DNA from 4 places in the Streptomyces sp. S4.7 genome. Region 3 is predicted to be linked to each of the others. Evidence: riboswitches for the same ligand, from Rfam matches in the RefSeq annotation. Region 3 holds a riboswitch; each other region holds the start of a gene.
The links. Region 3 has a riboswitch for cobalamin ahead of SSPS47_RS23020 (ribonucleoside-diphosphate reductase subunit alpha). Riboswitches for the same ligand answer to the same signal wherever they lie in the genome.

Region 1: it holds a riboswitch for cobalamin, as region 3 does, so the genes downstream of both, SSPS47_RS06600 (cobalamin biosynthesis protein) here and SSPS47_RS23020 (ribonucleoside-diphosphate reductase subunit alpha) in region 3, are expected to answer to the same signal.
Region 2: it holds a riboswitch for cobalamin, as region 3 does, so the genes downstream of both, metE (5-methyltetrahydropteroyltriglutamate--homocysteine S-methyltransferase) here and SSPS47_RS23020 (ribonucleoside-diphosphate reductase subunit alpha) in region 3, are expected to answer to the same signal.
Region 4: it holds a riboswitch for cobalamin, as region 3 does, so the genes downstream of both, SSPS47_RS11335 (ABC transporter substrate-binding protein) here and SSPS47_RS23020 (ribonucleoside-diphosphate reductase subunit alpha) in region 3, are expected to answer to the same signal.

Annotation. Positions count from the first base shown of each region.
Region 1 covers NZ_CP048397.1:1,482,196-1,489,797, reverse strand. Annotated here, with positions in the region: gene SSPS47_RS06605 (cobyric acid synthase) at 1-845, opposite strand, end outside; gene SSPS47_RS06600 (cobalamin biosynthesis protein) at 842-1,828, opposite strand; cobalamin riboswitch at 1,948-2,095, opposite strand; gene SSPS47_RS06595 (hypothetical protein) at 2,243-2,488, opposite strand; gene SSPS47_RS06590 (inorganic phosphate transporter) at 2,511-3,770, opposite strand; gene SSPS47_RS06585 (class II aldolase/adducin family protein) at 4,109-4,825, shown strand; gene SSPS47_RS06580 (alpha/beta fold hydrolase) at 4,921-6,048, shown strand; gene SSPS47_RS06575 (hypothetical protein) at 6,308-7,602, shown strand, end outside.
Region 2 covers NZ_CP048397.1:7,225,740-7,233,341, reverse strand. Annotated here, with positions in the region: gene SSPS47_RS31735 (iron-containing redox enzyme family protein) at 1-270, shown strand, start outside; gene metE (5-methyltetrahydropteroyltriglutamate--homocysteine S-methyltransferase) at 388-2,712, opposite strand; cobalamin riboswitch at 2,873-3,076, opposite strand; gene SSPS47_RS31725 (3'-5' exonuclease) at 3,206-3,772, opposite strand; gene SSPS47_RS31720 (hypothetical protein) at 3,806-4,501, opposite strand; gene SSPS47_RS31715 (sigma-70 family RNA polymerase sigma factor) at 4,504-5,118, opposite strand; gene SSPS47_RS31710 (SAM-dependent methyltransferase) at 5,673-6,491, shown strand; gene argB (acetylglutamate kinase) at 6,655-7,527, shown strand.
Region 3 covers NZ_CP048397.1:5,122,784-5,130,385, reverse strand. Annotated here, with positions in the region: gene SSPS47_RS23045 (sugar ABC transporter substrate-binding protein) at 1-170, opposite strand, end outside; gene SSPS47_RS23040 (GntR family transcriptional regulator) at 451-1,215, shown strand; gene SSPS47_RS23035 (carbon starvation CstA family protein) at 1,403-3,607, shown strand; gene SSPS47_RS23030 (YbdD/YjiX family protein) at 3,604-3,810, shown strand; gene SSPS47_RS23025 (Uma2 family endonuclease) at 3,872-4,456, opposite strand; cobalamin riboswitch at 4,647-4,779, shown strand; gene SSPS47_RS23020 (ribonucleoside-diphosphate reductase subunit alpha) at 4,925-7,333, shown strand; gene SSPS47_RS23015 (ribonucleotide-diphosphate reductase subunit beta) at 7,333-7,602, shown strand, end outside.
Region 4 covers NZ_CP048397.1:2,579,568-2,587,169, forward strand. Annotated here, with positions in the region: gene SSPS47_RS11325 (ABC transporter ATP-binding protein) at 2-805, opposite strand; gene SSPS47_RS11330 (iron ABC transporter permease) at 802-1,854, opposite strand; gene SSPS47_RS11335 (ABC transporter substrate-binding protein) at 2,264-3,250, opposite strand; cobalamin riboswitch at 3,291-3,425, opposite strand; gene SSPS47_RS11340 (M67 family metallopeptidase) at 3,425-3,838, opposite strand; gene SSPS47_RS11345 (amino acid permease) at 3,956-5,416, opposite strand; gene SSPS47_RS11350 (DUF2017 domain-containing protein) at 5,713-6,300, opposite strand; gene clpS (ATP-dependent Clp protease adapter ClpS) at 6,300-6,605, opposite strand; gene SSPS47_RS11360 (nicotinate phosphoribosyltransferase) at 6,807-7,602, shown strand, end outside.

The DNA of each region.
Region 1 (7,602 bases), 3.6 Mb from region 3:
CAGACGGCGACCCGCAGGACCTCCTCTCCGTACGCGGGAGCCACCACCGACTCGCGTACGGCGCCGCGCAGGGAGACCCGCAGGCCGTCCTCCTCGTCGATGCCCAGACCGTGCCGGAAGGGCAGCACGCCGTACGTGGCGCGGCCGGTGAGTCCGCGCAGCATCTCCAGGCCCGGCTCCAGCAACGACACGTCGCCGCGGAACTTGTTGACGAGATAACCGGCGACCAGCGCCTGATCCTCGGGGCTCAGCAGCGCCGTCGTACCGAAGAAGGACGCGAAGACGCCGCCCCTGTCGATGTCGCCGACCACGACGACCGGCAGCCGGGCCGCCCGCGCGACGCCCATGTTGACGATGTCGGTACGCCGCAGATTGATCTCGGCCGGGCTGCCGGCGCCCTCGCAGATCACCGCGTCGTACGTGCTCCGCAGCTCCTCCAGACAGTCCACGACGGTGCCGAGCAGCGTCTCCTGGCGGCCGGGGCCCGCGCCGTCCCCGTGGTAGCCGCGGGCGCTCAGCTCGCCCACCGGCCGTCCCATCAGCACCACTTGACTGCTGCGGTCGCTGCCCGGCTTGAGCAGGACGGGATTCATCAGCGCCGTCGGCTCGACGCGCGCCGCCTGTGCCTGCATCGCCTGCGCCCGGCCGATCTCGGCGCCCTCGCGCGTCACGAACGAATTCAGCGACATGTTCTGTCCCTTGAAGGGCGCCACTTTCACGCCCCGGCGTACGAGCCAGCGGCAGATGCCCGCCGTGACGACGCTCTTGCCGGCGTCGGAGGTGGTGCCCGCGACGAGCAGCCCGCCGCCGCGCCCGCGCCCGCCGCTCATCGGATCCCCGTTCATCGGGCCCTCCTCTTCAGGTGGTTGCCGGCCAGCAGCCGTCCGGCCACGCAGACGCCGAGCGCGAGCGCGCCGACGCGGTGCGACAGCCGGACCGCCCGCTCGATGTCGGCCACCTCGACCGGCCGTCCGCCGCCGCCCAGGACCGGCCGGTGTTCGACCCGTCCGCCGTACGCGAGGGTGCCGCCGAGCCGTACGCCCAGCGCGCCCGCGAACGCCGCTTCCACGGGGCCCGCGTTGGGACTCGGATGGCGGCCCGCGTCGCGCCTCACCACGCCGAGCGCCCGCGCGGGCGCGCCGCCCGCCACCGCCGCCAGCGCCGCCGTCAGCCGGGCTCCGGGCCAGCCCGCCACGTCGTCGAGCCGCGCCGACGCCCAGCCGAAGCGCAGATGGCGCGGCGAACGGTGCCCGACCATCGCGTCCAGCGTGTTGACGGCGCGGAACGCGACCAGCCCCGGCACCCCGCCGAACGCGCCCCAGACCAGGGCTCCCACGACGGCGTCCGAGGTGTTCTCGGCGACGGACTCCACCACGGCGCGGGCGATCTGCCGCTCGTCCAGGCCCTGCGGGTCCCGCCCGCAGAGCCGCGGCAGCCACTCCCGCGCGACCTCCACGTCACCGGCCGCCAGCGCCCCGCCGACCGCGCGCGCCTCCCGCCCCAGGGACGTACCGCCGACCACGGTCCAGGTGACGGCGGCGGTCAGGGCGACGGAGGCGGCGGTACGGTCCCGCAGCCCGCGCGAGACGAGGGCGGCCACTGCGGCCGCACCCCCGGCGCACACGACGGCGTGCAGCGTGCCCCAGCCCCGGTGGTCGTGCCAGAGCAGACGCTCGAGGGCGCCCGCCGCCCGCCCGAAGCCGGCGACGGGGTGGCCGCGCCGGGGGTCGCCGATGAGCCGGTCGGCGATCAGACCGGCGGTGGCGCCGTACGCGAAAACGTTTCCCGGGGCCGGTACTTCGCGGCCCGCCGAATACTCGGCACGCATCGCTCAGCCCGCCGATACGCCTCGGGACGCTCGTGGGGGTCTCGTACTCACAGCACTGGACGCGACAGCTGTACCGCAGCCGGGCATGGCGACATGTCCTCACTCAGGGTCCGCGCCCCGGTTCGACGTGATGCGGCGACAAGAGTTCCTGGCTCCGGGAGACATGACCGTCTCCCGTCACAGTGGCGGGACCGCGCCGGATTCGCACCGGCTTCCTCTTCGCTGTCGCCGTATTGGCCCCGGCAGTCCACCACGCGTGCGAATCCCCGTCAACCGGGCTTTGACCTGCGGCGGGGCGGTGTGCTGAGGCCCACACGGCGCGGGCTGCCCGCAGGACCCGAACACGGCCGAGGGGGGCGACCCGGTACGGGCCACCCCCCTCGGCGATGCTCGATCGCGTCGCGTCGCTCCGCGTCAGGCGACGATCATGTAGATCCCGTACGAGACGGCCGCCAGGCACAGGCCGAAGCAGACGTACGCGCCGGTGCGCGCCAGCGCCGCGGAGCCGGTGGGGCCGGCGGCCGTGGCCGTCGCGCCCTCAGCGGGCGCCGCGCCCTTCGAGAGCCCCACGATGCCCAGGGTGAACAGACCCACCAGCGCGACGGTGGCCACGAGACTGACGCCGAAGACGGAGCCGAGCGCCGCCCAGTCGATGTTCATGCTGAAAGTGTCCTTCGCTTCGTCAGACCGTCGCGGTCCGGGCCGGTTCGGCGGTGGGTTCCCCGGGACCCGGGGCCGGGATGGTGGCGGAGATCTCCGACGCCGGGCCGCCCACGGGGGGCGGGGTGACGGCGGCGATCGCGGCTGTCACGACACCCACGGGTTCGGCCGGGGTGGGCCCGTCCGCCTCGTTGACGTTGGTGTGGTCGACCGGCTGACGGCGCGACGCCAGCCAGATGACCGCCGACAGTCCGACGAGCAGCGCGGCCGTGACCGCGACACCCCAGGGACCCTGCCCGGTCAGGAACTCGGCGCCCGCGGCGACGAGACCGGCGGCCGGCAGGGTCAGCCCCCAGGCGATGAACATCCGGGTGGCGGTCGACCAGCGGACGACCCCGCCCTTGCGGCCGAGACCGGCGCCCATCACCGCGCCGGAGCAGGACTGCGTGGTGGAGAGGGAGAAGCCCAGGTGGGAGGAGGCGAGGATGACGGTCGCCGCGCTGGTCTGGGCGGCGAAGCCCTGCTGCGGCTGGAGGTCGGTGAGGCCCTTGCCCATGGTGCGGATGATGCGCCAGCCGCCGAGGTAGGTACCGAGCGCGATCGCGACACCGGCGGAGACGATGACCCACATCGGGGGGTTGGAGCCGGGGGCGAGGACGCCGCCGGTGACCAGCGCGAGGGTGATGACACCCATGGTCTTCTGCGCGTCGTTGGTGCCGTGGGCGAGGGAGACGAGGCCGGCCGACGCGATCTGTCCCGCGCGGTAGCCCTTCGCCGTGTCCTTCTCGTCCGTGTTGCGGCCGATGCGGTAGGTGAGCCGGGTGGCAAGCATCGCGGCCAGGCCGGCCACCAGCGGCGCGGCGAGCGCCGGGAGCAGGACCTTGGTGACGACCACCCCGCCGTTGACGCCGGAGGTGCCGACGGACATCAGCGTGGCGCCGATGAGTCCGCCGAACAGAGCGTGGGAGGAGCTCGACGGAAGGCCGAGCAGCCAGGTGAACAGGTTCCACAGGATGGCGCCGACGAGCGCCGCGAAGATGACTTCGGTCTGGATGCCCTGTTCGTTGATGAGCCCGCCGGAGATGGTCTTGGCGACCTCGACGGACAGGAACGCGCCGACGAGGTTGAGCACGGCGGACATCGCCACCGCCGTCTTGGGTTTCAGTGCGCCGGTCGAGATGGTCGTCGCCATCGCGTTGGCGGTGTCGTGGAAACCGTTCGTGAAATCGAACACGAGAGCCGTCACGATCACGATCGCGAGCAGCAGCGTGATGTGTTCCATTTACCCAGGCAATCGTTTGATGTCAGTGGCCGTTCAGGAACGTAGGGATGCCGAGTGAACGGAAGATGAACTGAGGCAGGCGTTGCGGTGACTCCCAACAGGGTGTGGCCGCTCCGCTTGTGAACGGGCGTGTCACCTCCCGGTGCCGGGGGCCGTGCGCGGATTCCGCTCGACCCGTGCGGCGCCCCGCCCCTGTCCCGTTTCCGGCCCCCTCCCGGGCCTCCGAGGCGGCCCGCCCCGGCCCGCTCGCCGGGGGCCCGCGCCGGGGGAGAGATTCACCTCACCGAGGGACCTTCGGACCCCGCGAACTCCCTTGGACCGCCTGGCAAAATCGCCGCATGACGGAAACCGGACACACGCACGGACACGACCGCGGGAGCGAGCACGGGCACGGACACGGGCACCCGGACGGCCCGGAGATCGAACGGGCCTGGCGGGACCTCGTCGTGACCGCCCGGCGGAGCGCGGCCGACGGACTGGTCGTCGGCACCTCGGGCAACGTCTCCGTACGCGTCGGGGAGCTCGTCCTCGTCACCCCGAGCGGAGTGCCGTACGACCGGCTGACGCCCGCGGACACCGTCGCCGTCGATCTGGACGGCCGACAGGTCACCGGCAGCCTCAGACCCACCAGCGAGCTGCCGATGCATCTGGAGGTCTACCGCAACTCCACCGCCGGCGCCGTGGTGCACACCCACGCCGTCCACGCCACCGCCGTCTCCACCCTCGTCCCCGAACTCCCGCTGATCCACTACATGGCGGCGGACTTCGGCGGACCTGTCCGGGTCGCCCCGTACGCGATGTACGGCACGGAGGCGCTGGCCGGGCACATGGTGCGCGCGCTGCGCGACCGTACGGGCTGTCTGCTCCAGAACCACGGCACCGTCACCTACGCGGACACCCTGGACAAGGCGTACGACCGCACGGCCCAGCTGGAGTGGATGTGCCGTCTGTGGCTCACCGCCACCTCCGTCCCCGGCCGTACGCCGGCCCTCCTCTCACGGGAGCAGGTACGGGACGTCGAGGAGCAGCTCAAGGGCTACGGCCAGCGGAGCTGACCACGCCGGACCGCCCGCCCCCGCGGGAACTCGGAACGTCACCCCGGACGCCCGCTCCACTGGCCGTACCGGCCGTCCGTACCGACACTGGGGAAATGCGCCCGGCCAGAGCGACGGCAGCAGCCGTCACCACAGTGATCGGTGTCGGCACGGCCGCGGTGGCGGTCGGCCGGTACGCCAGCGACGCGGCGCTCAAGGCGCCCCCCGGACGGCCCCTGCCGGGCGACCCACGGCTCGCCGTGCACGCCACGGCCGCCGGCCGCGTCACCCTGACCCGCTGCCTCGCCTCCCTGCGCCCCGGCACCTACGGCCTGGAGTCCGCGGACGTCCAGGCCGTCGTCGGCCCCGTCATCGACGACGTACCGCACCCGCCCGACACGGTCGTCCGCAGACTGGAACGCGTCGGGCGGGGCACCCTCGGCGCCGGCAGCCGCGTCCGGCTCACGCCCCAGCTCCACCACGGTGACCCCGCCACCGCGCTGGGCATCGACCACGACCAGGTGGAGATCCCCGGCGAACTCGGCCCGCTGCCCGGCTGGTTCGTGCCCGGCAGCCGCGACACCTGGGTGATCACCGCGCACGGCCTCGGCGCGACCCCCGAGCACCCCATGAACGTCCTTGAGTTCCTGGTGGACCAGCAGTTCCCGGTGCTGAACCTGGCCTACCGGGGCGACCGCGGCGCCCCGCCCCCGCCGGACGGCCTCGGCCACTTCGGCCACTCCGAATGGCGCGACCTCGACGCGGCGATCCGCCACGCCGTCCGGGAAGGCGCCGAACACGTCATCCTGTACGGCTGGTCCGTCGGGGCCACGATGGCCCTGCACGCCGCCGAGAAGTCCGGCCAGCGCGACCGGATCACCGGACTCGTCCTGGACAGCCCGGTGCTCGACTGGGAGACCACGCTGCGCGCCCTGGCCACCGCACGCCGCACCCCGTCTCCGCTGCTGCCGCTGGCCGTCCGCGCGGCGCAGGGCCGGACCGGACTGCGCGGCGGCAGACTGCCCGTGGTCGCCGATCCGGGGAAACTCCACGTCCCGACGCTGATCGTGCACGGCCCCGACGACGTCCTCTCCCCCTGGTACCCGTCCCGTGAACTCGCCGCCCGCCGCCCCGAACTGGTCACCCTGCACACGGTCTCCGACGCCCCGCACGGCGCGATGTGGAACGCCGACCCCCTCGGTTACGAGGAGACGCTCCGCCGCTTCCTCACGCCCCTCATGTAGCCCCGCACCCCAAGGGCCCCAGCGTGACGCGACCTCCGTACAGAGGTGGCCGGAGCACACCCCGGCCACCCTCCGGTCCGGTGTCTTCCCGGGCGTGTGACCGGCCGCCGGAGGCCCGGCCGGGAGGTTCCGTTTGGGCTTTCGGGCAATCAGCGGGAAGACTGCACCCGTGACGTCCCGAAAGCCTGATGAGCAATTGGCGCGCAACTCCAGACTCCGACTCGTCCGCCCGCGAGCCCTGACCACGGCCCGACGGGCCGTGACCACCGGACGAACACGTCCGGCGCCCCGCCCGCCGGAGGGCACACCGCCTCCCGCGGAGCTGGCCCGTCAGGCGAGGGCCGTCCTCGCCGACGCCGTACGGATCGCCCGCTGGGCCGCGGCCGACCGGGCGCCGGGCGCGGGCCCGCTCGCCCCGAAGGCGCGTGAACGGGCCGCCGCCGCCCTGGAGTTGACTGCGGACCAGGTGAGCGCGGGCTGGGACCGCGCCAGGCTCGCCGGGCTCGTCGAACTCCACGGCACCACCGCACGCCCCGGCTGGCGCCTGCGCGCCTGGGACCGGGACGACTCCGCCGTCCTGCGCGGCTGGGTCGCCCTCTTCGACGCCTGGTCGCTCGTCCACGCCGCCCCCGACCACGTCGCCCCGGCCACGGTCGCCGAGGTCGTCGAAGCCGTCCCCCAGGTGCTCTCCCTCCTCCAGCTCTCGGCGGGCCCCGTGCTCGTACCGGCGCTTCTCGACCTGCTCCAGCAGCGCGTCGCGGAACTGCGCGACGAGCGCTGCGAGGTGCCGTACGACCCACGGGCCGCGTCCGGCCCCACGGCCGCCCCGACCGCATCCGCACCGGAGCCGACGCCGGCCACGGCCGCCGTCCCGCTCCCGCCGCTCCTCGACTGGGCCCTGGAGGGCCTGGCCGCCGTCGGCGCGCTGACCCTCGGAGCCGGCCAGGCGACGCTCACCCCGCTCGGCAACTGGGCGGTCTGGGTCAAGCTGGAGCAGATCTGCGTCGCCGCGCAGAGCCCGGCGGGCAACATCGAGCAGTCCGCGGACAACATGCTGCGCGGCTGCGCCCGGCTCACCCCCGGACCGGCCCGCGCGGAGTACCGCGCCTGGCTCGCCGCCCGTACCGTCGGCAGCGCGGTCACCGAACTCCTCACCGTCGCACGCGGCGAGGACGCGCTCCTGCGCGGACTGGCCTTCGAGGCCCTGCGCGTCGTCGGTGCCCCCGCCGAGCCGGAGGTGCGCACCGCCTCCGCCGAACCCTCCCTGCGCCCCTACGCCCTGCTCTGGCTCGCCGAGTACGACGGCACGGACCCCGAGGACGCGCCCGACGTCCTCACCCGTGAGGAGTCGACCTGGCTCTGGGTGGACACCGCGGCGGCCGTCGCCGACCACGGCGAGACCGCGCTCCTGGTCCGCCATCTCGACTCGGCCGTCCAGGGCACCGTCCCCGCCCTGCTCGACGAGGTCAGGGCCGTCGGCCACCCCCGCACCGTGCAGGTGCTGGTCGCGCTGGCGGCCGCGCACCCCGACCCGGCCCTCGCGAAGGCCGTACG
Region 2 (7,602 bases), 2.1 Mb from region 3:
CCCGCCTCCCGCAGACTGGCCGAGGCCATGCGGCGGGCGGACGCCGGCGAGGCGGCAGTGCACTTCTACGCCGAGCACGTGGAGGCCGACGCCGTCCATGAACAGGTGGTCCGCCGGGAGGTGGTGGGCGGTCTGCTGGAGGAGGAGCCCTGGCTGGAGACGGACGTGGCCTTCGGCGTCGACGCCACCGACCTGCTGGACACCCGCCTGGCCACCGAGACCCTGGCCTCCTGGCGCGACGGCGTCTCCAGTCTCCGTACACCGCTCTGACGTACATCACACCGCTCCGGCCGGTCCCGTGGCGGACCCGGCACCGCGGGCGGGCCGGGGCGGACCCGTCGATGTCCGCCCCGGCCCGCCCCGTCCCCAGGGTGCGACGCCGGTGGGTCAGACGCCGTCGGTGGCCAGTCGCGAGCGGATCTCGCGGGCGGCGGCGACCATGTTCTCCAGCGAGGCCCGGGTCTCGGGCCAGCCGCGGGTCTTCAGTCCGCAGTCCGGGTTCACCCAGAGACGGTCGGCCGGGATGGCCTCAAGTCCCTTGCGGAGAAGGGCTGTCGCCTCCTCGGTGCTCGGAACGCGCGGGGAGTGGATGTCGTAGACACCGGGCCCCGCCTCGCGCGGGTAGCCGTGCGCCGCGAGTTCGCGGGCGACCTGCATGTGGGAGCGGGCGGCCTCCAGGCTGATGACGTCGGCGTCGAGGTCGTCGATGGCCTGGACGATGTCGCCGAACTCGGCGTAGCACATGTGGGTGTGGATCTGGGTGTCCGGCCGTACCCCGCCGGTGGTGAGGCGGAAGGACTCCGTCGCCCACGCCAGATAGCCGGCGTGATCGGCGGAGCGCGGGGGCAGCGTCTCGCGCAGGGCGGGTTCGTCGACCTGGATGACCGAAGTGCCCGCCGCTTCGAGGTCGTTGACCTCGTCGCGCAGTGCGAGTGCGACCTGGCGTGCGGTGTCGGCGAGCGGCTGGTCGTCGCGGACGAAGGACCAGGCAAGCATGGTGACGGGCCCGGTGAGCATGCCCTTGACCGGTCGGTCGGTGAGCGACTGCGCGTACGACGTCCAGCGCACCGTCATCGGCTCGGGCCGGGAGATGTCCCCGGCGAGGACCGGCGGGCGGACATAGCGGGTGCCGTAGGACTGCACCCAGCCATGACTCGTGGCGACATAGCCGGTCAGCTGCTCGGCGAAGTACTGCACCATGTCGTTTCGTTCGGGCTCACCGTGCACCAGGACATCGAGCCCGGCCTTCTCCTGGAAGGACAGGACCTCCTGGATCTCTTCCCTGATCCGCTCCTCGTATCCGGCGGCGTCGATCCGCGCGGTGCGCAAGTCGGCGCGCGCGGTGCGCAGTTCGGCGGTCTGTGGGAAGGAGCCGATGGTGGTCGTCGGCAGTGGCGGGAGTCCGAGGCGCGCCCGCTGCGCCGTGGCGCGCTCGGTGTACGGCTGGGAGCGCCGTCCGTCGGCGTCGGTGACGGCGGCGGTGCGGGCGCGCACGGCGGGGTCGCGGGTGAGTGCGGAGCCGGCCCGGGAGGCGAGGGCCGCGCGGTTGGTGATGAGTTCGGCCGTGATGGCGTAGGTGCCCTGCCCGAGTCCGCGTGCCAGTACCGCGATCTCCTCCGTCTTCTGCCGGGCGAAGGCGAGCCAGCGGGTGATCTCGGGGTCGATGTCGCGTTCGGCGGTGGCGTCGAGCGGGACGTGCAGCAGGGAGCAGGATGCGGCGACGTCGACGCGGTCGGCGAGGCCGAGGAGCGTGCCCAGGGTGGCGAGGGACTTCTCGTAGTCGTTGATCCAGATGTTGCGTCCGTCGACGACGCCCGCGACCAGTCGCTTGCCGGGCAGCCCGCCGACGGCCGCGAGGGCGTCGAGGTTGGTGGCGGCCGATTCGGTGAGGTCGAGCGCGAGCCCGTCGATCGGGGCCTTCGCCAGCACGGGCAGCGCGTCCCCGAGCCGCCCGAAGTAGGAGGCGACGAGCAGCTTGGGCCGGTCGGCCGCCGCGCCCAGGTCACGGTAGGCGCGGGCGGCGGCGTTCAGTTCGGCCGGCGTACGGTCCTGGACCAGCGAGGGCTCGTCCAGTTGCACCCACTCGGCACCCGCCGCGCGCAGGTCGGCGAGGATCTCGGCGTACACGGGCAGGAGCCGGTCGAGGAGCGTCAGCGGCTCGAAGTCGGCGGCCACGCCCGGGGCGGGCTTGGCCAGCAGGAGATAGGTGACGGGCCCGACCAGGACCGGACGGGCGGTGAGGCCGAGCGCGAGGGCTTCCCCGAACTCGGCGACCTGCTTGGCCGGGTCGGCGGTGAAGACGGTGTCCGGGCCCAACTCCGGCACCAGGTAGTGGTAGTTGGTGTCGAACCACTTCGTCATCTCCAGCGGCGCTACGTCCTGGGTGCCACGCGCCATGGCGAAGTAGCCGTCCAGTGCGTCGGCGTCGACCGCCGCGCGGTGCCGCTCGGGGACGGCGCCGACCATGACGCTGGTGTCCAGGACGTGGTCGTAGTAGGAGAAGTCGCCGGAGGGCACTTCGTGGATGCCGGCGTCGGCCAGCTGCCGCCAGTTCGAACGGCGGAGGTCCTGAGCGGTCCCGCGGAGGGCGTCGGCGTCGACGCGGCCCTTCCAGTAGCCCTCTACGGCCTTCTTCAGTTCCCGGTTCTGTCCCTGGCGGGGGTAGCCGTACACGGTCGCCCGTGCTGCCGCGGCTGCGGACTGCGCTGTCACGGAACTCTCCTTCGCGAGATGTGTCCTTGGGTCCCGGGGACGGGACGCGGGCGCGAAGGGACGACCGACCGTACGGACCACGTCGCGTCGTCGGACGCGCGTGCCGCTCGATATGTACGCCGACCCGCCCACGAGGTCACCGGAACGTCCGCGCGCGATCGTTCACGCACGGGCAACGGGCAGGTCTTCGGACTCGTGGGCCCGTCTCGTATCGGTCACGAGACACCTACTGGCCGTCGCTTCCCAGACCCGTCCGGGCCCAGTGCGTATGACGGCGGTCGTTCCCACTCACCGCTGCGGGGCAGTCCCGGATTCCCACCGGGTTCCCTCTTACGACGCACCTGCCTGGCGGACAGGAACGAACCAGCTGCACCGACCAGCCTAGAGGGCCGGGTGGCGGGCGCACACGTGTTGACCACATCGCGGACGGTGAAATGGACGGGCCCCGGTCCGGGCGCGCGACGGACCCCCGGCGCCGCGCGTCCGGGTGCGCTCAGGACGCGGCGGGCCAGTCTCCGCGGCCCGCCAGCCGCACGACGAGGGCGGCGATGTTCCACGCGTCGTCGTCGCCCCGGTGGTGGCGTCCCTCCAGCGGGAGGCCGGCCACCCTCAGCGCCTGGGCCATTCCGGGGCGGCGCCGCAGACCGTAGGAGGCGGTGAAGGCGATCTTCGCGTTGGTGTGCCGGTGGCCGAAGGGGTACTCCGTACCCGTGTGCCGGCACTGGCGGGTGAACTGGTTACGGTCGTAGTCGCCCCAGCTGGCCCAGGGCAGCAGACCGGCGCGGTGGTCGCGCGCCAGTACCCGGCAGGCTTCGGCGAAGGGCGGGCCCCCGGCCACCTCGGCCGCTGTCAGCCCCGTCAGCTCCGTACAGAACGGGCTCACCTCCGACCGGGCCGGGCGCACGAGCAGCCGGTGCTTGGCGAGGCGCTCGCCCGCGCGCAGGTCGACGACGGTCAGCCCGATCTCGATGATCTCGCTCACCTGCCCGGGTGGTGGCGGGCCCTCCCAGCAGGTCGCCTCGACATCGACCACGTTGAGCAGCTGCCCCTCGACGTCCATGGGAGTCAGGGTAGGAACGACCCCGGCCGCGGGTCACCCGATTTTCGGCGAGGGGCTGTGGGGAAGGTCGCGCGTCAGGGTGGGGACGGGGCGCGGGATCGTACCGAAGTCCTGGTCCGGGTCGACGGGAAGTCGGTTGATGACCGCTTCCAGCCGGGCCGGGAGCGTGGGGCGGCTGCCGGAGCGGCACTGGGTGAGCAGTTGGTGGCGGATGCTCTCCGGCAGCAGCGGGCGCGCGGCCGGGGCCGGTGGCGGGCTGTCCGGGGCGGTCAGCCGACGGGCCTCCGCACGCCAGTGCCGGGCGTCGCTGAACTCGGCACGCCGCCCGTGGGCGAGGTAGAGACAGAAGGCGGCGGTGCGGTTGCCGCCACCCGCGGCGAACTGCCACCAGAACTGGGCGGCGTCGTGGTCACGCGCCAGATGGAGCAGCGCGCCGAAGACGACCGCGCCCTCGGGGTCGGGCCGGTCGTCATCGGCCAGCCGTGCCAGGGCCGTTGCCGCCTGTGGCGTGTCGACGATGAGGGCGACCGCGAGGTCGAGATCGCGGGCCGCCTGCTCGTGCGCGGCAGGGGTGCGCGGCGCGGCGGGAGCGGAGTCGGACTGTACGCGGGCGGCCTTGGCCTCGACTCGCCGCCGGGCCGCCTCGGTGTCGTAGTCGGTGTAGGTGTCGACGAGGACCTCTGCCTGGGCCAGCAGAGCGCTGATGGAGGCGTGGTCGTTGGTGCGCACGTCTACCCTTCCGTCTCGGTCGGTTCGATGGCCATGTCGAGCTCGCGTGCCAGGCGACGGCGGGCGTGCTGTGCCTGGGAGCGCACGGTGGCGAGTTCGATGCCGAGGTACTCCGCGACGTTCTCCTCGTCCTCGCCGAGGACGAACCTCAGGACGATGATGTCGTACTGACGCTCCGGCAGCAGGTCCGCGATGGCCCCGTACAGGCCGAGTTCACCTTCCAGGACGGTGAACCGGTCCCGGGTGTCGTGCCGGAGAAGTTTCGCGACGGCCGCGTGGAAGGCGGCGGTATCGACCAGGAGCGGCTGGAGTCCGCGTTCGTCGAGCCATCGGTGGGTCTCTTCCTTCAGCAGCGACCAGGCGTACCGGGAGACCGACTCCTGGGCCAGGGCGTGTTTCCAGTCCCGCTTCAGGTGCGCGCAGGCGTTGTCCACCACGGTCTCGGCCGCGGGCCGCCCGCCGACCTGCGAGTGGGCGTAGCGCATCCATAACTCGCGGTGGTAGTCGTGGAAGGCGTCGAAGGTCAGACCCAGCCGTCCTTGTCGGGCGTCCTCGTCGGTGTCGTCTCTGGGACCGGGGGCGTTGGCAGCCCGCGTCTTGTGGGTTGGTGCGGCCATCACGTTCCGCTCTCGGGCGCGCGGGGCGGCGCGTACGGCGCCGGGGCGGCGCCCGACGGTGTGTGGGGGGCGTACTGGGGACCGCGGAGGTGGCGTGCTCCGGCGCGCACTTCGGTCGCCGGTAGGCGTCTCGTGACGGTCCTCGGGTGGCCGGTGAAGACCAGGGCGGAGGTTCCGCGGACCGCCCGGGCTTCCCGATCGAGTTCCACGCATGTCCTTGGGGGCTGGGGCACCGCACCGCTCCACGGCGGAGGGGATGTCGGTGGGGACGGGATGTCCCACTCGACAGCCAACCGGATGAACGGGCGTCTTGTGCAAACCTTCGGTCAGTTGTCTTCGCCGACGGTAATAGTATGACTACTTAGACGTTCGGGGGGCGGTTTCGGAAACGCGTTCCCCGTTCGTCCGAACAGGCCGCCATGGCCCGGCGGAACGGCCCTCGCTCCCACGGTTGTCCCGTGCGGACGGCGGGAAGTGAACCCCGGTGGCGGAGGGGGCGCCGGCGCGCGCGAACCCGGGCCGACCGGACAGCGAACCACTCCTGGGGGCGTGGCATGGCGGAGAACAGCACGGTGGACCTGAAGCTGGATCAGGCGCATTCGGCCCGTATGTACGACTACTACCTCGGTGGCACCACGAACTTCCCCGCCGACCGGGAGGCGGCCGGCAAGGCCCTTGCCGCCTTCCCCTCCATCCTGGCCACCGCGCGCATCAACCGGCGCTTCATGCGCCGCGCGACGCGGTTCCTCGCCCAGGAGGGCATGACCCAGTTCTTCGACATCGGCACGGGCATCCCCACCTCCCCCAACCTCCACGAGGTCGCCCAGGAGGTCACCCCGGCGGCGCGCGTGGTCTACACGGACAACGACCCGATCGTCCTGGCCCATGCGCGGGCGCTGCTCCACAGCCACTCCGAGGGCCACACGTCGTACGCGCACGCCGACGTCACGGATCCGGCCGCGCTCCTGGCGACACCGGAGATAGCGGACACGCTCGACTTCACCCGTCCCATCGCGCTGAGCCTCAACGCGCTGCTCCACTTCGTCACCGACGACCGTGTCGACGGCGGCGCGCACGGCATCGTCGAACACCTCAAGGCGGCGCTCCCCCCGGGCAGCACCCTCACCATCACCCATGTCACCCCCGACTTCGACCCCGAGGGAATCGCCCGGCTCACCGGTGCCTACCGCGCGGCAGGCACCCCCGGTCAGGCGCGCCCCCACGCCGAGATAGTCCGCCTCTTCGACGGCTGGGAGCTCCTCGACCCCGGCGTCGTACCCACCCAGCGCTGGCGCCCGACCGAGGAGGACCAGGCCGAGAACGTCACCGACGCGGAGGCCGCCTGCTACGCGGGAATCGCCCGCAAACCCTGATCCGGCCAACTCCCGCACGCGGCCCGCCCATGACCTTCTCCGTGACCGTTTCAGCCTGCACCTCCCTCCGCTTAGGTTAGGCTAAGCTAACACCGCGTCGCGGACTCGTCGCCGACGCGGTGGCCGGTCTCCGGACACATCGACGCCACGGGAGACGGAGACCATGACCGCACGGACAGCGACGCCCGCGGGGACCGCGCGAACAACCACCGTCGTCGTCAAGTTCGGCGGCAACGCCATGGTGGACGCCGATCTGCGGCGGACATTCGCCCGGGACATCGTGGAGTTGTGGCACGCGGGCCTGCGTCCCGTCGTCGTGCACGGGGGCGGGCCGCAGATCAGCGCGATGCTCGACCGCCTCGGCCTGGAGACCCGGTTCGAGGCAGGCCTGCGGGTGACCACACCCGAGACCATGGAAGTCGTGCGGATGGTGCTGAGCGGCCGCGTCCAGCGGGAGTTGGTCGGCCACATCAACGCCCACGGGCCCTTCGCCGTGGGCATGACGGGCGAGGACGCACACACGATGACGGCCGTACGCCGCTCCGCCTGGGTGGACAGCCGGCAGGTCGACATCGGCCTCGTCGGGGACATCGTGGAGGTGAACCCGGACATGGTCCGCACGCTCCTGGACCAGGGCCACATCCCGGTGGTCTCCCCCGTGGCGCGCGGCACGGACGGCCAGGTCTACAACGTCAACGCCGATCTCGCGGCGTCGGCCCTCGCCGTGGCTCTCGGCGCCGAACGGCTGGTGGTACTCACCGATGTCGAGGGGCTGTACGCGAACTGGCCGCACAGCACCGAGGTGATCGGGCGTCTGACGGCCGACGCCCTGGACGGGCTGCTGCCGGGGCTGGCGAGCGGGATGCTGCCGAAGATGGAGGGCTGCCTGCGGGCCGTGCGCGGCGGCGTCCGCCGCGCACACGTGCTCGACGGCCGGGTACCGCACGCGGTGCTGCGGGGCGTCCTCGACGAGACCAGCCCCGGCACCACCGTGGTTCCCGACAACAGCCCGGACCACCGCGGAAGGACCGTCTGACCACCGAACTCCCTTGCCCGCCCGGCCGATCGGGCCGGGCGGGCCGGGGAGCCCGGCCGTCGGTGCGAACCTCAG
Region 3 (7,602 bases):
TCCTTGACCAGTTCCGGCCAGGTGCTCTGCGCGTCCACCATCAGCCAGACGGTGACTGTGTCCTTACGGTCCTTCGGATCCCTCGCCGAACCGCTGTCGTCCGATCCACACGCCGCGACCGAGAACATCATGCCCGCGACGCCGATCGCCGCGATGAGCTTGCGCTTCACGCCACCCTCCTCAGGGATTCCTGCAACCCCCTCCCCACCGCGAAGACTTACGACGAGTACCACCGGGGCTGGGACCTGGTCCTTAATGGTTTAGACCAGTACGGGGAGCTTGGCCTAGACCTTTAGGGGTGTCAAGGGTGTATAAGAGGGCTGTCGTGTCCGTTATCGGACCGACACCTGGATCGGGGAGACGACCCGCGACCGGACCGTGCCACCATGTGAGCCGCAACAGACGGAGGAGCCGGTGACGGCAGCAGCGCAGGAGTCGGGAAGGCAGACCATGGCCACGGACGGGGGCGGCACCGAGACCGAGAACGGGGCGGCGACCCGTACCGCACGCGTGCCCAAGTACTACCGGCTGAAGCGGCATTTGCTCGACATGACGGAGACGCTGCCACCGGGCACGCCCGTACCGCCGGAGCGCACCCTGGCGGCCGAGTTCGACACCTCGCGCACCACCGTGCGCCAGGCGCTCCAGGAACTGGTCGTCGAGGGCCGGCTGGAGCGCATCCAGGGCAAGGGCACGTTCGTGGCCAAGCCCAAGGTGTCACAGGCGCTCCAGCTCACCTCGTACACCGAGGACATGCGCGCGCAGGGCCTGGAGCCGACCTCGCAACTGCTGGACATCGGCTACGTCACCGCCGACGACACGCTGGCCGGACTGCTCGACATCACCGCCGGCGGCCGCGTGCTGCGCATCGAACGGCTGCGGCTGGCGAGCGGCGAGCCGATGGCCATCGAGACCACACACCTTTCGGCCAAACGCTTTCCCGCGCTGCGCCGTTCACTCGTCAAGTACACCTCCCTCTACACGGCGCTGGCCGAGGTGTACGGCGTGCACCTGGCGGAGGCCGAGGAGACGATCGAGACGTCGCTGGCGACGCCGCGCGAGGCGGGGCTCCTGGGGACCGATGTGGGCCTGCCGATGCTGATGCTCTCGCGGCACTCGATCGACACCGCCGGGGAGCCCGTGGAGTGGGTCCGCTCGGTGTACCGGGGCGACCGGTACAAGTTCGTGGCGCGGCTGCGCAGACCGACGGACTGACACCGGCCGGCCGACCGCCGATATCGGCGGAAGCCCACGTCAAAGGGCATGTTCGGGAACCGACGCCGGAGTACGGAACGCGCACCGTTGCCGTACCGATATGCGGACGGGGGGTGACGCGTGCCGAAAAGGTCCCCTAGATTTCCTGCGAGTTTCAGCAGGTCATCCAGTGAGGGGACGACTCGCCATGCCAGAGCCGGCACAGCCAAGTTCCGCACCGAAATCCTCCGGGCGTCTCACGCCGAAGTCGATCGTCATATGGGCGCTCGTCGCTCTGGTGGGCGCGGTCGGCTGGGGTGTCCTCGCGCTGTCGCGCGGTGAGGAGATCTCCGCGGCCTGGATGCTGGCCGCGGCACTCGGTTCATACGCGATCGCCTACCGCTTCTACTCCAGATTCATCGCCCGGCGGGTCCTGAAGGTCGACAGGACACGTGCCACGCCCGCCGAACGGCTCGACAACGGGGTCGACTTCCACCCCACCGACCGTCGCGTGCTCTTCGGCCACCACTTCGCGGCCGTCGCGGGCGCGGGACCGCTCGTCGGACCGGTGCTGGCCGCGCAGATGGGCTATCTGCCGGGCACCATCTGGATCGTCGCGGGTGTCATCTTCGCGGGCGCGGTCCAGGACATGGTCACGCTGTTCTTCTCCACGCGCCGCGACGGCCGTTCGCTCGGCCAGATCGCCCGTGACGAGATAGGCCCGTTCGGCGGCGCCGCCGCGCTCATCGCGGTCTTCCTCATCATGATCATCCTGCTGGCGGTGCTGGCGCTGGTCATCGTCAACGCGCTCGCCGACTCGCCGTGGGGCGTCTTCTCCATCGCGATGACCATCCCGATCGCGCTCTTCATGGGCGTGTATCTGCGGGTGATGCGGCCGGGCAAGGTCAGTGAGGTCTCGCTCGTCGGTGTGACGCTGCTGCTGCTCGCGATCGTGGCCGGCGGCTGGGTCGCCGAGTCCTCGCTCGCCGACACCTTCACGCTGGAGGCCGGCACGCTCGTCATCTGGATGATCGTGTACGGCTTCCTGGCGTCCGTACTGCCGGTCTGGATGCTGCTGGCGCCGCGCGACTACCTGTCGACCTTCATGAAGGTCGGCACGATCGCGCTGCTGGCGATCGGTGTGGTCGTCGCCATGCCGACGATGAAGATGGACGCGGTCACCGAGTTCGCGAGCCGCGGTGACGGTCCGGTCTTCGCCGGATCGATGTTCCCGTTCGTCTTCATCACCATCGCGTGCGGCGCGCTGTCCGGTTTCCACTCACTCATCTCCTCGGGCACCACGCCGAAGATGGTGCAGAAGGAGACCCAGATCCGGATGATCGGGTACGGCGCGATGCTCACCGAGTCGTTCGTCGCCATCATGGCGATGATCACGGCGTGCATCATCGACCCGGGTCTCTACTTCGCGGTCAACTCCCCCGCCGGAGTCATCGGCGGCACGGTCGAATCCGCCTCCCAGGCGGTCGCCAACCTCGGCTTCACGATCTCGCCCGACCAGCTCGCCCAGGCGGCGAAGGACGTCGAGGAGTCGAGCCTGCTGTCCCGCACCGGCGGCGCGCCGACCTTCGCGCTCGGAATGGCGGACATCTTCTCGTCCGTCATCGGCGGCGCGGGGATGAAGGCGTTCTGGTACCACTTCGCGATCATGTTCGAGGCGCTGTTCATCCTGACGACGGTGGACGCCGGGACGCGCGTCGGGCGCTTCATGCTCCAGGACATGCTCGGCAACGTGTACAAGCCGATGCGCCAGGTCAGCTGGAAGCCGGGCGTCTGGTTCGCCAGCGCCGTGGTCGTCGGCGCGTGGGGCTACTTCCTCTGGGTCGGCGTGCACGACCCGCTCGGTGGCATCAACCAGCTCTTCCCGCTGTTCGGCATCGCGAACCAGCTCCTGGCGGCGGTGGCGCTCGCCGTGTGCACGACGCTGCTGGTGAAGTCCGGACGGCTCAAATGGGCCTGGGTGACGGCGGTTCCGCTGGCCTGGGACGCGGCGGTCACGCTCACCGCGAGCTGGCAGAAGATCTTCTCCGACGACCCGAAGGTCGGCTTCTTCAAGCAGCGCGAGGTCTACCAGACGGGCATCGACAACGGCGAGGTGCTCCCGCCGGCGAAGACGATGGACGACATGCACACGGTCGTCACCAACTCGACGGTGGACGGCGTGCTCTGCGCGCTCTTCGCTATCCTGATCATCGTGGTCATCGCGGACGCCGGACGGGTCTGCTACAAGGCGATCCGCCACCCGGAGAGCGTGAAGCTCTCGGAGACGCCGTACGTGAAGTCGGAACTGGTCGCACCCGCGGGCATGTTCGCGACGAAGGAGGAGAAGGCGGAACTGGCGGCGGCGGAGACGAAGGCGTCCGCCGGGGCGGGTGCCGGGACGGGTTCGTCATGACCTCCGCGGCGAAGGTGCGCCACGCGGTGGGCCGGATCCGCTGGTACGTACGGGAGTTGACGGGCGAGTCGGCGTACGACCACTACGTGGCCCACACCCGCGCCTGCGACCCGACGGCGCAGCCCTTGACGCGCCGCGCCTTCGAACGCGAGCGGATGGACGCGCGCGAGGCGGACCCGAGGGAAGGGTTCCGCTGCTGCTGAGCGGTTCGGAGGGCCGCCGTTCCCCTGCGGGGAGCGGCGGCCCTCCGTCGTGCGGGGGGCGTCAGTGCACCCAGTCCTTGAGCTGCTCGGTCTCCAGTGCGATGTCCACCGGACCGGGCAGGACCACTGTCTTGCCGAACGGCACGGTGCGGGCGCTTTCGTACCGCACGCCGTCCGGCTCGCTGTAGACCGTCACCTCGCAGGTGTCCCGGTCGATCAGCAGATAGACGGGGATGCCGGTCTCCGCGTAGGCGCGGGGCTTCTCCACCCGGTCGCGCGCGTCGGTGTCGGAGTCGTACGACGTGACCTCGACGGCCATCAGGACGGGGCCGGGGTCGGCCCACTCGCCTTGGCCGACGAACGCGTCATTGGACGCCAGCGAGGCATCCGGCCTGGCCCGACCGTGGCGGTAGGCCTGCACCTTCAGCCCTTGGTCCGGATGCAGGAACAGCTCCGGCCGCGACTGCATACAGATGCGGAGCAGCCATTGGATGATGCGCCCGTGATCCCCGTCCGGCACTGCTTTGCTCCTGAGCTTCCCGTCGATCAGTTCCAGACGCACGCGCTCGGTCGTGCGGGCCAGTATCCGGGAGACCTCATCGAACTCATCGGCATAGACGTGAACTCGGTCGGTGGTCACGGTCATGGGCCCTCCCTACTTCACTCCGCACCTGGCATCGACAGCCGCGCACCATGCAACCGTGCACAGTGCTGCCCACGATAGCGGCGACCTGTGTCAAGGCGCGTCGTACCTCCGCGGGCCGCTGCCATGCATCGCTCCCCACGGTCGAAGAGGCCCGACACAACATGTGGGGGGTTCCATCGTCAACGAGCCCCACATGTATGCTCAAGTCTGCTGTCGCCGCAGGAGAATCCGGTGGAAATCCGGAACTGTCCCGCAACGGTGTGCTGTGGTGCGCTTTGCCGCGCCCGTGAGTCCGAGCACCTGCCGACGGCGCACCCGGCTCGACCGATCCGGGTGCCGAGACGTCCGGGCCCCGAGGCAGGGCCGGTGGACGCCGCGCCGCGCGCTGCCCGTCTCCGGGACGGCGTACGCGGGCGTGCGCCGCCGTGCCCTCCCCGAGGCCCAGAGCCGAGCGAGGGAGAGCACCACGTGACCATCGCGCCAGCCGATCCGGCTTCAGCGATCTCCGAGCGGGTAGGGGAGACGGCCGTAGGGGCCGGCGGACCGGCCGACGGACCAGGGACGGGCCTACTGCGGCTCCTCACCGACCTCACCGCCGACCTCGCCGACACCGACCCGGGCAGGGTCGCCGCCGCCGCGCTCCGTGGCCGCAGCGCCGCCTCGGACGAGGCCGAACTGCGCGAACTCGCCACCGAGGCCGCCGCCGGACTCATCTCCGAGGACCCCGCGTACTCCCGTCTCGCCGCCCGGCTGCTCACCCGCACCATCGCGGACGAGGCCGCCGGCCAGGGCGCCGTCTCGTTCTCCTCCTCGGTCGCCGTGGGCCACGCGGAGGGCCTGATCGCCGACCGTACGGCCGCGTTCGTCACCCGCCACGCCCCCCGCCTCGACGCGCTGATCGACCCCGCCGCCGACGACCGCTTCGGCTACTTCGGTCTGCGCACCCTCTTCAGCCGCTATCTGCTCCGGCACCCGATCACCCGCGATGTCATCGAGACGCCGCAGTACTTCATGCTGCGCGTCGCGTCCGGGCTGGCCAAGGACGACTCCCCGGCCGCCATGGACGAAGTCGCCGCGCTGTACGGCCTGATGAGCCGGCTCGACTACCTCCCCTCCTCCCCCACGCTCTTCAACTCCGGCACCCGGCACCCCCAGATGTCGTCCTGCTATCTGCTGGACTCCCCGCTGGACGAGCTGGACTCCATCTACGACCGCTACCACCAGGTGGCCCGCCTCTCGAAGCACGCGGGCGGCATCGGCCTCTCGTACTCCCGCATCCGCGCCCGCGGTTCGCTGATCCGCGGCACGAACGGGCACTCCAACGGCATCGTGCCGTTCCTGCGGACGCTCGACTCCTCCGTCGCCGCGGTCAACCAGGGCGGCCGGCGCAAGGGCGCGGCCTGCGTCTACCTGGAGACGTGGCACGCGGACATCGAGGAGTTCCTGGAGCTGCGCGACAACACCGGCGAGGAGGCGCGCCGTACGCACAATCTGAACCTCGCGCACTGGATCCCCGACGAGTTCATGCGCCGGGTCGACGCGGACGGCGACTGGTCGTTGTTCTCCCCCGCCGACGTGCCCGAGCTGGTCGACCTGTGGGGCGACGACTTCGACGCGGCGTACCGGGCGGCCGAGGCGGCCGGCAAGGCCCGCAGGACCATCCCGGCGCGTGAGCTGTACGGCCGCATGATGCGTACGCTGGCGCAGACCGGCAACGGCTGGATGACCTTCAAGGACGCGTCGAACCGTACGGCGAACCAGACCGCCGAGCCCGGCGCCGTCGTGCACTCCTCGAACCTCTGCACCGAGATCCTGGAGGTCACCGACGACGGCGAGACGGCCGTCTGCAACCTCGGCTCGGTCAACATCGGCGCGTTCGTGACCGAGAGCGGCGAGCTGGACTGGGAGCGGCTGGACGACAGCGTCCGTACCGCCGTGACCTTCCTCGACCGGGTCGTGGACATCAACTTCTACCCGACCGAGCAGGCCGGCCGCTCCAACGCCAAGTGGCGCCCGGTGGGCCTGGGTGTGATGGGCCTCCAGGACGTCTTCTTCAAGAAGCGGCTGCCGTTCGACTCCGCCGAGGCCGCGGCGCTCTCCACCCGTATCGCCGAGCGGATCATGCTCGCCGCCTACGAGGCGTCCTGTGACCTCGCCGAGCGCGAGGGCCCGCTGCCGGCCTGGTCGAGGACCCGCGCCGCGCGCGGCGTGCTGCACCCGGACCACTACGACGTCACGCTCAACTGGCCCGAGCGGTGGGAAGCCCTGCGGGCGCGCGTCGCGAAGACCGGTATGCGCAACTCGCTGCTGCTCGCCATCGCGCCGACGGCCACCATCGCCTCGATCGCGGGCGTCTACGAGTGCATCGAGCCGCAGGTCTCCAACCTCTTCAAGCGCGAGACGCTGTCGGGCGAGTTCCTCCAGGTCAACGCCTACCTGGTGGCCGAACTGAAGAAGCTCGGCGTGTGGGACGCCCAGTCCCGTGAGGCGCTGCGCGAGTCCAACGGCTCGGTGGCGGGCTTCGGCTGGATCCCGGCCGAGGTGCGCGAGCTGTACCGCACGGCGTGGGAGATCCCGCAGCGCGGCCTGATCGACATGGCGGCGGCGCGTACGCCGTTCCTCGACCAGAGCCAGTCGCTGAACCTGTTCCTGGAGACGCCGACCATCGGGAAGCTCAGCTCGATGTACGCGTACGCCTGGAAGAAGGGCCTCAAGACCACGTACTACCTGCGGTCGCGCCCGGCGACGCGGATCGCCCGTGCCGCGAAGTCGCAGCCGGTCACCGCCGCCGTGCCCGCACCCGCACAGATGGCGCCGGACGCCGACGCCATCGCCTGCTCCCTGGAAAACCCCGAGTCCTGCGAGGCCTGCCAGTGATGACCACCCCTGCCGTAGAGAAGAACCTGCTCGACCCGGGCTTCGAACTGACCCTGCGCCCCATGCGTTACCCGGACTTCTACGAGCGCTACCGCGACGCGATCAAGAACACCTGGACGGTGGAGGAGGTCGACCTCCACTCCGACGTCGCCGACCTCGGCAAGCTCACCCCAGGTGAGCAGCACATGATCGGCCGGCTGGTCGCGTTCTTCGCGACGGGCGACTCGATCGTCTCGAACAATCTGGTGCTGACGCTCTACAAGCACATC
Region 4 (7,602 bases), 2.5 Mb from region 3:
GTCAGGTGGACGGGGCCGGGGGCTCGGGCAGATAGACGACGGTGGGGGCGCCGGTCCGGGGGTGCGGTGTGATCTCGGCCTCCACCTCGTAGACGGCGGCCAGGAGGGCGGGGGTCAGGACCTCGGCCGGGGTGCCGGAGGCGACGACAGTACCCGCTCTGAGTACGTAAAGGCGGTCGCAGTAGTACGCGGCGAGATTCAGGTCGTGCAGGGCGAGCAGCTTGGTCGCCCCCAACTCCCGCATCAGGTTGAGGACTTCGAGCTGGTAGCGGATGTCCAGATGATTCGTCGGCTCGTCCAGGACGAAGAGCGCGGGCCGCTGGACCAGAGCGCGGGCGACGAGGGCCCGCTGGCGTTCGCCGCCGGAGAGGGAAGGGAAGTCGCGGTGGGCGAGCGCGGCGATGCCGACCCGGTCGAGCGCGGCGTCGGCCAGTGCGGTGTCGGCCGCCGTGTCCGCCTCCCAGAAGCGGCGGTGCGGGGAGCGGCCCATGGCGACGACCTCGCGGACGGTCAGCTCGAAGTCGCTCTGCCCGTCCTGCGGGACGGTGCCCACGTGCCGGGCGCGCGCCTTGGCGGTCATGCTGTGCAGGTCGTCCCCGTCCAGCAGCGCCCGGCCGTGGGTGGGGCGCAGCGCCCCGTACACGCAGCGCAGCAGGGTGGTCTTGCCGCTGCCGTTGGGGCCGACGAGTCCGACGGTCTCGCCGGGTGCGGCGGTGAGGTCGACGGCGTCGACGAGGTGCCGGCCGTCGCCGACTCCGTAGGAGAGTCCCTCGACGCGGAGCGAGGCGGCCGTACGGTCCTTCATACAGGGGCTCCTTCGGGGCGGCGGCGCATCAGCCACAGGAAGAACGGGCCGCCGGTGAGGGCGGTGAGGACGCCGACGGGGATGTCCTGCGGGGCGGCGACGGTACGGGCGGCGAGGTCCGCGACGACGAGTACGACGGCGCCGCCGAGCGCGGCGACGGGCAGCAGCGGCCGGTGCGCGGCCCCGACCGCCATGCGCGCGGCGTGCGGCACGAGCAGTCCGACGAAGCCGATGGCGCCGCTCGCGGCGACCATCACACCGGTGACGAGTGAGGCGAGGACGAACACGGCGGCGCGGAAGCGGGCGGTGTCCAGCCCGAGTACGGTCGCGCCCTCCTCCCCCACCAGCAGCAGGTCGAGCGGTCTGGCGAGCGCCGTGAGGACGGCGGTGCCGGCGACGAGGACGACGGCCGGGCCGGCGAGGGTGCCCCAGCGGGCGCTGCCGAGGCCGCCGAGGGACCAGAAGAGGGCTTCCTGGAAGTGCTCGGGCCGGGCCGAGACGACCAGGACGAGCGTGGTGAGCGCGGACAGGATGTACGAGACGGTCACCCCGGCCAGTACGAGCCGCCCGCCGGTCATCGTGCCGCCGCGCCGGGCCAGCGCGTAGACGAGGGCCATCGCGGTGAGCGAGCCGGCGAAGGCGGCGGCCGGCATGGCGAGGGTGGTGGTGATCCCGGCGCCGATGCCGCCGCCGACACCGAGGACCAGCACCAGCACGGCGCCGGCGGACGCCCCCGAGGAGATACCGAGGAGGAACGGGTCGGCCAGCCGGTTGCGTACGAGGGCCTGGAGGACGGTCCCGACGACGGCGAGCCCGGCGCCGACGACGGCGCCGAGCAGCACGCGCGGCAACCGCACGTCCAGGACGATCGTGCGGAAGGGGCTGGGCTCCGCGCCGCCGGTGAGGATCGTGAGGACCTCACCGGGCGGGATGCGGACGGAGCCGAGCGCGAGCCCGGCGACGACGGCGCACAGGAGGGCCGCGGCGAGCGAGGCGAGCACGAGGGCGTACCGCAGCCGGCGGGGGCCGGGCGGGGTCCGACAGGTCATGACGTGGTCCTAGGGCGTGTCCGGAATGCAGCGCCGTCCGCTCGCGGGACGGGGCCGCGGCGGCCGGCGGGTGCATCGCAGGCGGATGATCGGTGTGGTGGACGAACCGGCCGTACTCGGACGACTCCGGCAACGCGGCAAAGTGCCGTGCCAGGCGTCCCGGGCCCCCAAGATCCGCCGGACAGGGCCCCTGGCGTGTCCGGAAAGTAGCGCCGTCCGCCCGGAGGGGCGGGGCCCGCGACGGCCGGTGCGGTGCCTCGCAGGGCGGAGGACCGGTGTGGTGGATGGACCGGCCGTACTCGGCCGACTCCGACAACGCGAGGGGGCACCTCCCGGGCCCCCTCGGGGGCTACGGGGGAGAGGCGCCGTGCCAGGCGTCGCGGGCCGGGCGGGACTTTCCGGACACGGCCTAGAGGCCCGCCTCGGGGTGGAGTTGGGTCGCGAGGCGTTGGACGGCGGCGGGGGCGCGGACGCCGAGGACGGCGTCGGAGAGCGGCAGGACGGCGAAGCTCTTGTTCCTGATCGCCGGGACGTCCTTCAGTACGGGGTCCTCCAGCAGGCGCTTCTTCTTCTGCGCGACGGTGGTGGCGCCGTAGTCGTAGATCACGACCGTCTCGGGCTCGCGGGCCACGACCTGCTCCCAGGTGGCGTCGCCGAAGGACTTGTCGAGGTCGGCGAAGACGTTGCGCCCGCCGGCCCGCCGGATCAGCTCGTTGCCGATGCCCTTGCCCCCGGCGGTGAACGCGGTCTTGTCGCCGCTGTCGTAGACGAAGACCGGGACGGGCTTCACGTCTTCGAGCCCGGCGGCGGTGGTGGCGAGGGTGGTGCGTGCCCCGGCGGTCCACTTCTCGGCGCGGCCGGCGACACCGAAGGTGCGGCCGACCTCCCGGACCTCGCGGAACACGTCGTCCATGGAGGTCCGGCCCTCGGCGCAGTTCTCAAGGTTGAGCCGGGTGTCGATGCCGGCGCCCTTGAGCTCGTCGCGGGTGCGGCCGTCCTTGGCGGCGAAGGCGCTGGCGTAGCCGCCGTAGACGAAGTCGGGGTTCGCGGCGAGGAGTCTCTCCTTGGAGGGGTACTCCTCGGCGATGACCGGGACGCTGTCGTACGCCTTCTTGTGGGCGGGGAGGACCGCGTCGTCCAGCCAGGCGGTGCCGATGAGGGACTTGGTCAGACCGAGCTCGATCATGATCTCGGTGACGTGCTGGTTCATCGTGACCACGCGCTTCGGGGGCGCTTCGAAGGTGGTCTTCACACCGCAGTTGGTGACGGTGTACGGAAATCCGCCGGCCGGTGCCCCGGAGGCGGGGACGGGGTCCGGGCCGGTGCCGCAGGCGGCGAGCGGGAGCAGCAGCGGGAGCAGGACCGCCGGTATGAGGGCGTGGCGTCGCGAGGGCATGACTGGGCCTCCTCCGGGGGATTTCCGCGTCCCCTGGCATGGTGGGAGAAGGGCGACAGGTCAGTTCCTGGCTTCCGGGCCCCCGCTCGCGCGCGGGGCCCGGTCACAGTGGCGGGACCGTGCCGGATTCACACCGGCTTCCTGGGTCCTGCCGCCCTGGACGGCGTCAGTGTGTCAGATGACCTCGACCTCTTCTTCCGTGACCTCGCCGTCGACGATGCGGTACGAGCGGAACTGGAACGGGCCCATGTCGTCGGTGTCGGCCGTGGAGACCAGGACGTAGTGGGCGAACGGCTCCATCGCCAGGTCGATGTCCCGGCGCGAGGGGTACGCCTCGGTCGCGGTGTGCGAGTGGTAGATCACCACCAGGTCCTCGTTGCGCTCGCGCAGCTCGTTGTCGAGCTTCTTGTGGTCGTCCGCGTCGAACTCGTAGAACGTGGGCGAGCGGGCCGCGTTGAGCATGGGGATGAAGCGCTCGGGCCGGTCGCTGTCCTCGGGGCCCGCGATCACGCCGCACGCCTCGTCGGGGTGGTCCGCCCGCGCGTGGGCGACGATCTGGTCGTACAGCGCCTGGGTGATGGTCAGCATGAGGTGAAGGATAAACAGGTGGCCTCCGTGTGTGAGATACGGAGGCCACCTGGTGAGACGGGTTCCGGGACGCCCGGCGGCTGACGGGGAGCTGCCGGGGCGGCTGCCGGGCGGGCGTCAGTCGGAGGCCTTGACGAACTCCGGCTCGTTCGGGCCCTCGGGGGCGCGCGCCGCGAGTTCCGGGTTACGGCTCTTGAGCAGGGCCCAGCCCGCGACCAGGAACACCGCCCAGAGCGCGCCGACGTACAGCGAGACGCGGGCGTCGGAGTCGTACGCGATCAGACAGGTCACGAAGGACAGGAAGGCCAGCGCCGCCCAGCTGAGGGCCGAGCCGCCCGGAGCGGGGAACGAGGACGCCGGGAGCCGGCCCGCGACCACGGCGGAGCGGTACTTGATATGGCTGATGAGGATCATCATCCAGGTCCAGATACCGGCGGCGGTGGCCACCGAGGTGACGTACAGGAACGCCTTCTCGGGGACGACGTAGTTGAGGACGACGCCGATGCCCATCAGGGCGACGGACGCCGCGATGCCGGCGGCCGGTGTCCTGCGGCTGTTGAGCTTGCCCAGGGCCTGCGGCGCCTCCTTGTTGGCGGAGAGGTCGCGGAGCATCCGGCCGGTGGAGTACATGCCGGAGTTGCAGGACGACAGGGCTGCCGTCAGCACGACGAAGTTGACGATTCCGGCGCCGAGCGGGATGCCGATCTTGGCGAACGCGTGCACGAACGGGCTCTCGCCCTCACTGAATTCGGTCCACTTCACGACGGCGAGGATGACGGTGAGCGCGCCGACGTAGAAGACGATGATGCGCCAGGGCAGCGTGTTGATCGCCTTGGGGAGTGTCTTCTCCGGGTTCTCGGACTCGCCCGCCGTGACGCCGACGAGTTCGACGGCGAGGTAGGCGAACATGACGCCCTGGAGGGTCATCAGGCTGGAGCCGATGCCGTTGGGGAAGATCCCGCCGTGCTGCCAGAGGTTGCCGGTGGCGGCGGTGTCGCCCGCGTCCGAGAAGCCGAGGGTCAGGACGCCGAGGCCGATGACGATCATGCCGATGATGGCGGTGACCTTGACCATCGAGAACCAGAACTCGACCTCGCCGAAAATCTTGACGGAGATCAGGTTGACGCCGAAGAGCACCAGGAGGAAGACCAGGGCGCTGACCCACTGCGGGATCGCCGGGAACCAGAAGTGGATGTAGATCGCCGCCGCCGTGAGCTCGGCCATGCCGGTCACGATCCACATGAGCCAGTACGTCCAGCCGGTGACGTAGCCGAAGAACGGGCCGAGGAACTCGCGGGCGTACTCCGCGAAGGAGCCGGAGACCGGCCGGTAGAGCAGCAGTTCGCCGAGCGCCCGCATGATGAAGAAGATCACCACGCCGGCGAGGGCGTACATCAGGATGATGCTCGGCCCGGCCTTGGCGATGTTCGCGCCGGCGCCCATGAACAGGCCGACGCCGATCGCGCCGCCGATCGCGATCATCTGGACCTGGCGGCTGCCGAGTCCGCGTTCGTAGCCCTCCTCCGAGGTGTCTGCGGAGGGCTTGTCCGAGGTGTTGTCGACCTGTGGGGAGGTCATGGTGATGCGCCCTTTCTCCCTGCCTGTGCCGGTGGTCGTGAAGATTTACCACGGGCCGGGCCGCGATTCACGGAGGCGGCTGTGGTGCGGCCCACAGGAAGAAGCGGACAAATTTCCCCCGGAATCGCAAAGCATGCGGGGGCGGCGACGCGATCGTTATCCGGAGTCGAGTGTCCGTTGAGGAAACGGAGCATGTCCGTCCGCAGACTCTGCGACGGGGGTACACAGACCCTGTGACGGACCGGCCGGACGGACCCGTCGCGGGGCGGGGCGCGGGAGGTGCGACCCCGCATCCGTCACGGCATCATGGTCTCGACGAGCGTCTCCTGGAGCGCCCCGAGCCACAGGTACGCCATCACCATCGGCTTGCGGGGGTCCGAGTCCGGCAGCCGGTACAGGCTCTCGCCCTCGTCCTCGTCGGAGACGTCCAGCCTGCTGCCGATCGTCAGGCGCAGGTCGTTGAGCGCGCCGAGCCAGTGCCGGCAGTCCTCGGGCGTCAGCTTCAGTACGGCCCCGCCCTCGCCGGACGCGGAGAGGGCGTCCAGGTCGCGGACGACGGCCAGGCCGTCCTCGCGCTTGCGGCTCCGCAGGTCGTTCTCGGTGAAGCGCCTGAACTCGGAGGCGTACTCGCGCAGTTCGTCGTCGGTGTCGTCGCCGAAGCCGTACGCGTCCGGGAAGAGCCGGGCGAGCGCGGGGTCGGACGGCGGTTCGCTCGGCCCCTCCGCGAAGAGCGCGGCCAGGGGGTCCTCGCCCTGGGCCGGTTCGTCGCCGGGGCCGATCAGCTCCAGGAGCTGCACGGCGAGGGAGCGCAGGATGGAGATCTCGACCTCGTCGAGCGCGACGGCGGCGCCACCGCCGGGGATCGCCTCGAACTGCCCGGCCATCAGCCGGCGTCCTGGGAGAGCGTGGCCCACAGGCCGTATCCGTGCATCGCCTGCACGTCGCGTTCCATCTCCTCGCGGCTGCCGCTGGAGACGATGGCGCGGCCCTTCTGGTGGACGTCGAGCATCAGCTTGTGCGCCTTGTCCTTGGAGTAGCCGAAGTACGTCTGGAAGACGTAGGTCACATAACTCATGAGGTTGACCGGGTCGTTGTGGACGATCGTCATCCACGGCACGTCAGGTTCCGGGACGGTGAACGTCTCCTCGGCCGACTCGGGAAGTTCGATCTCTGTCGGGGCAACACTCACGGTTCGGGACGACCTTCTTCTCCGCCGGGGGTCCCGGGACGCGCCCCGGGATGCACAGCCTCACAGCCCCATGCTGCCACCAGGAGGGGCCTGTCGCACAAACGGCGGCCCCGGAGGCTTCCGAGTCGCCTCCGACCCGCCGGGCTCAGGGCGTTCACTAGAAATCGTCAAACTGACGAGATCCGCTGTAGCATCGCTCGTATGAACTCTGCGGACCTTGAGAACGGCCTGGCGAAGGACGAGGGCGGCCGACGGGTCGGCGTCCCGTCGACCGCGCTCTTCACCGACCAGTACGAGTTGACGATGCTGCGGGCGGCGCTGCGGGCGGGCACGGCCGAGCGCCGCTCCGTCTTCGAGGTGTTCACCCGGCGGCTGCCCGAGGGGCGGCGTTACGGAGTGGTCGCGGGTACCGGGCGCGTCCTCGACGCCGTCGAGAACTTCCGCTTCGACGAGGACGTCCTCGGCTTTCTGCGCGAGCGCGAGATCGTCGACGGCGCGACGCTCGACTGGCTCGCCGGCTACCGCTTCAGCGGGGACATCTGGGGCTACCGGGAGGGCGAGGTGTACTTCCCCGGCTCGCCGATCCTGCGGGTCGAGGGCTCCTTCGCCGAATGCGTGCTGCTGGAGACCGTGATCCTGTCGATCCTCAACCACGACTCGGCGATCGCCGCCGCCGCGTCCCGGATGTCGGCCGCGGCCGGCGGGCGCCCGCTGATCGAGATGGGCGCGCGCCGCACGCACGAACTGGCCGCCGTCGCCGCGTCGCGCGCCGCGTACGTGGGCGGCTTCGACACCACGTCGGACCTGGCGGCCGGGTTCCGTTACGGCATCCCGACGGTGGGCACCAGCGCGCACGCCTTCACGCTGCTGCACGACGACGAGCGGCACGCGTTCCAGGCCCAGGTCGACGCGCTCGGCAGCGGTACGACGCTGCTCGTGGACACCTACGACGTGGCGGAGGCGGTCCGGACGGCCGTGGACGTCGCGGGGCCCGAGC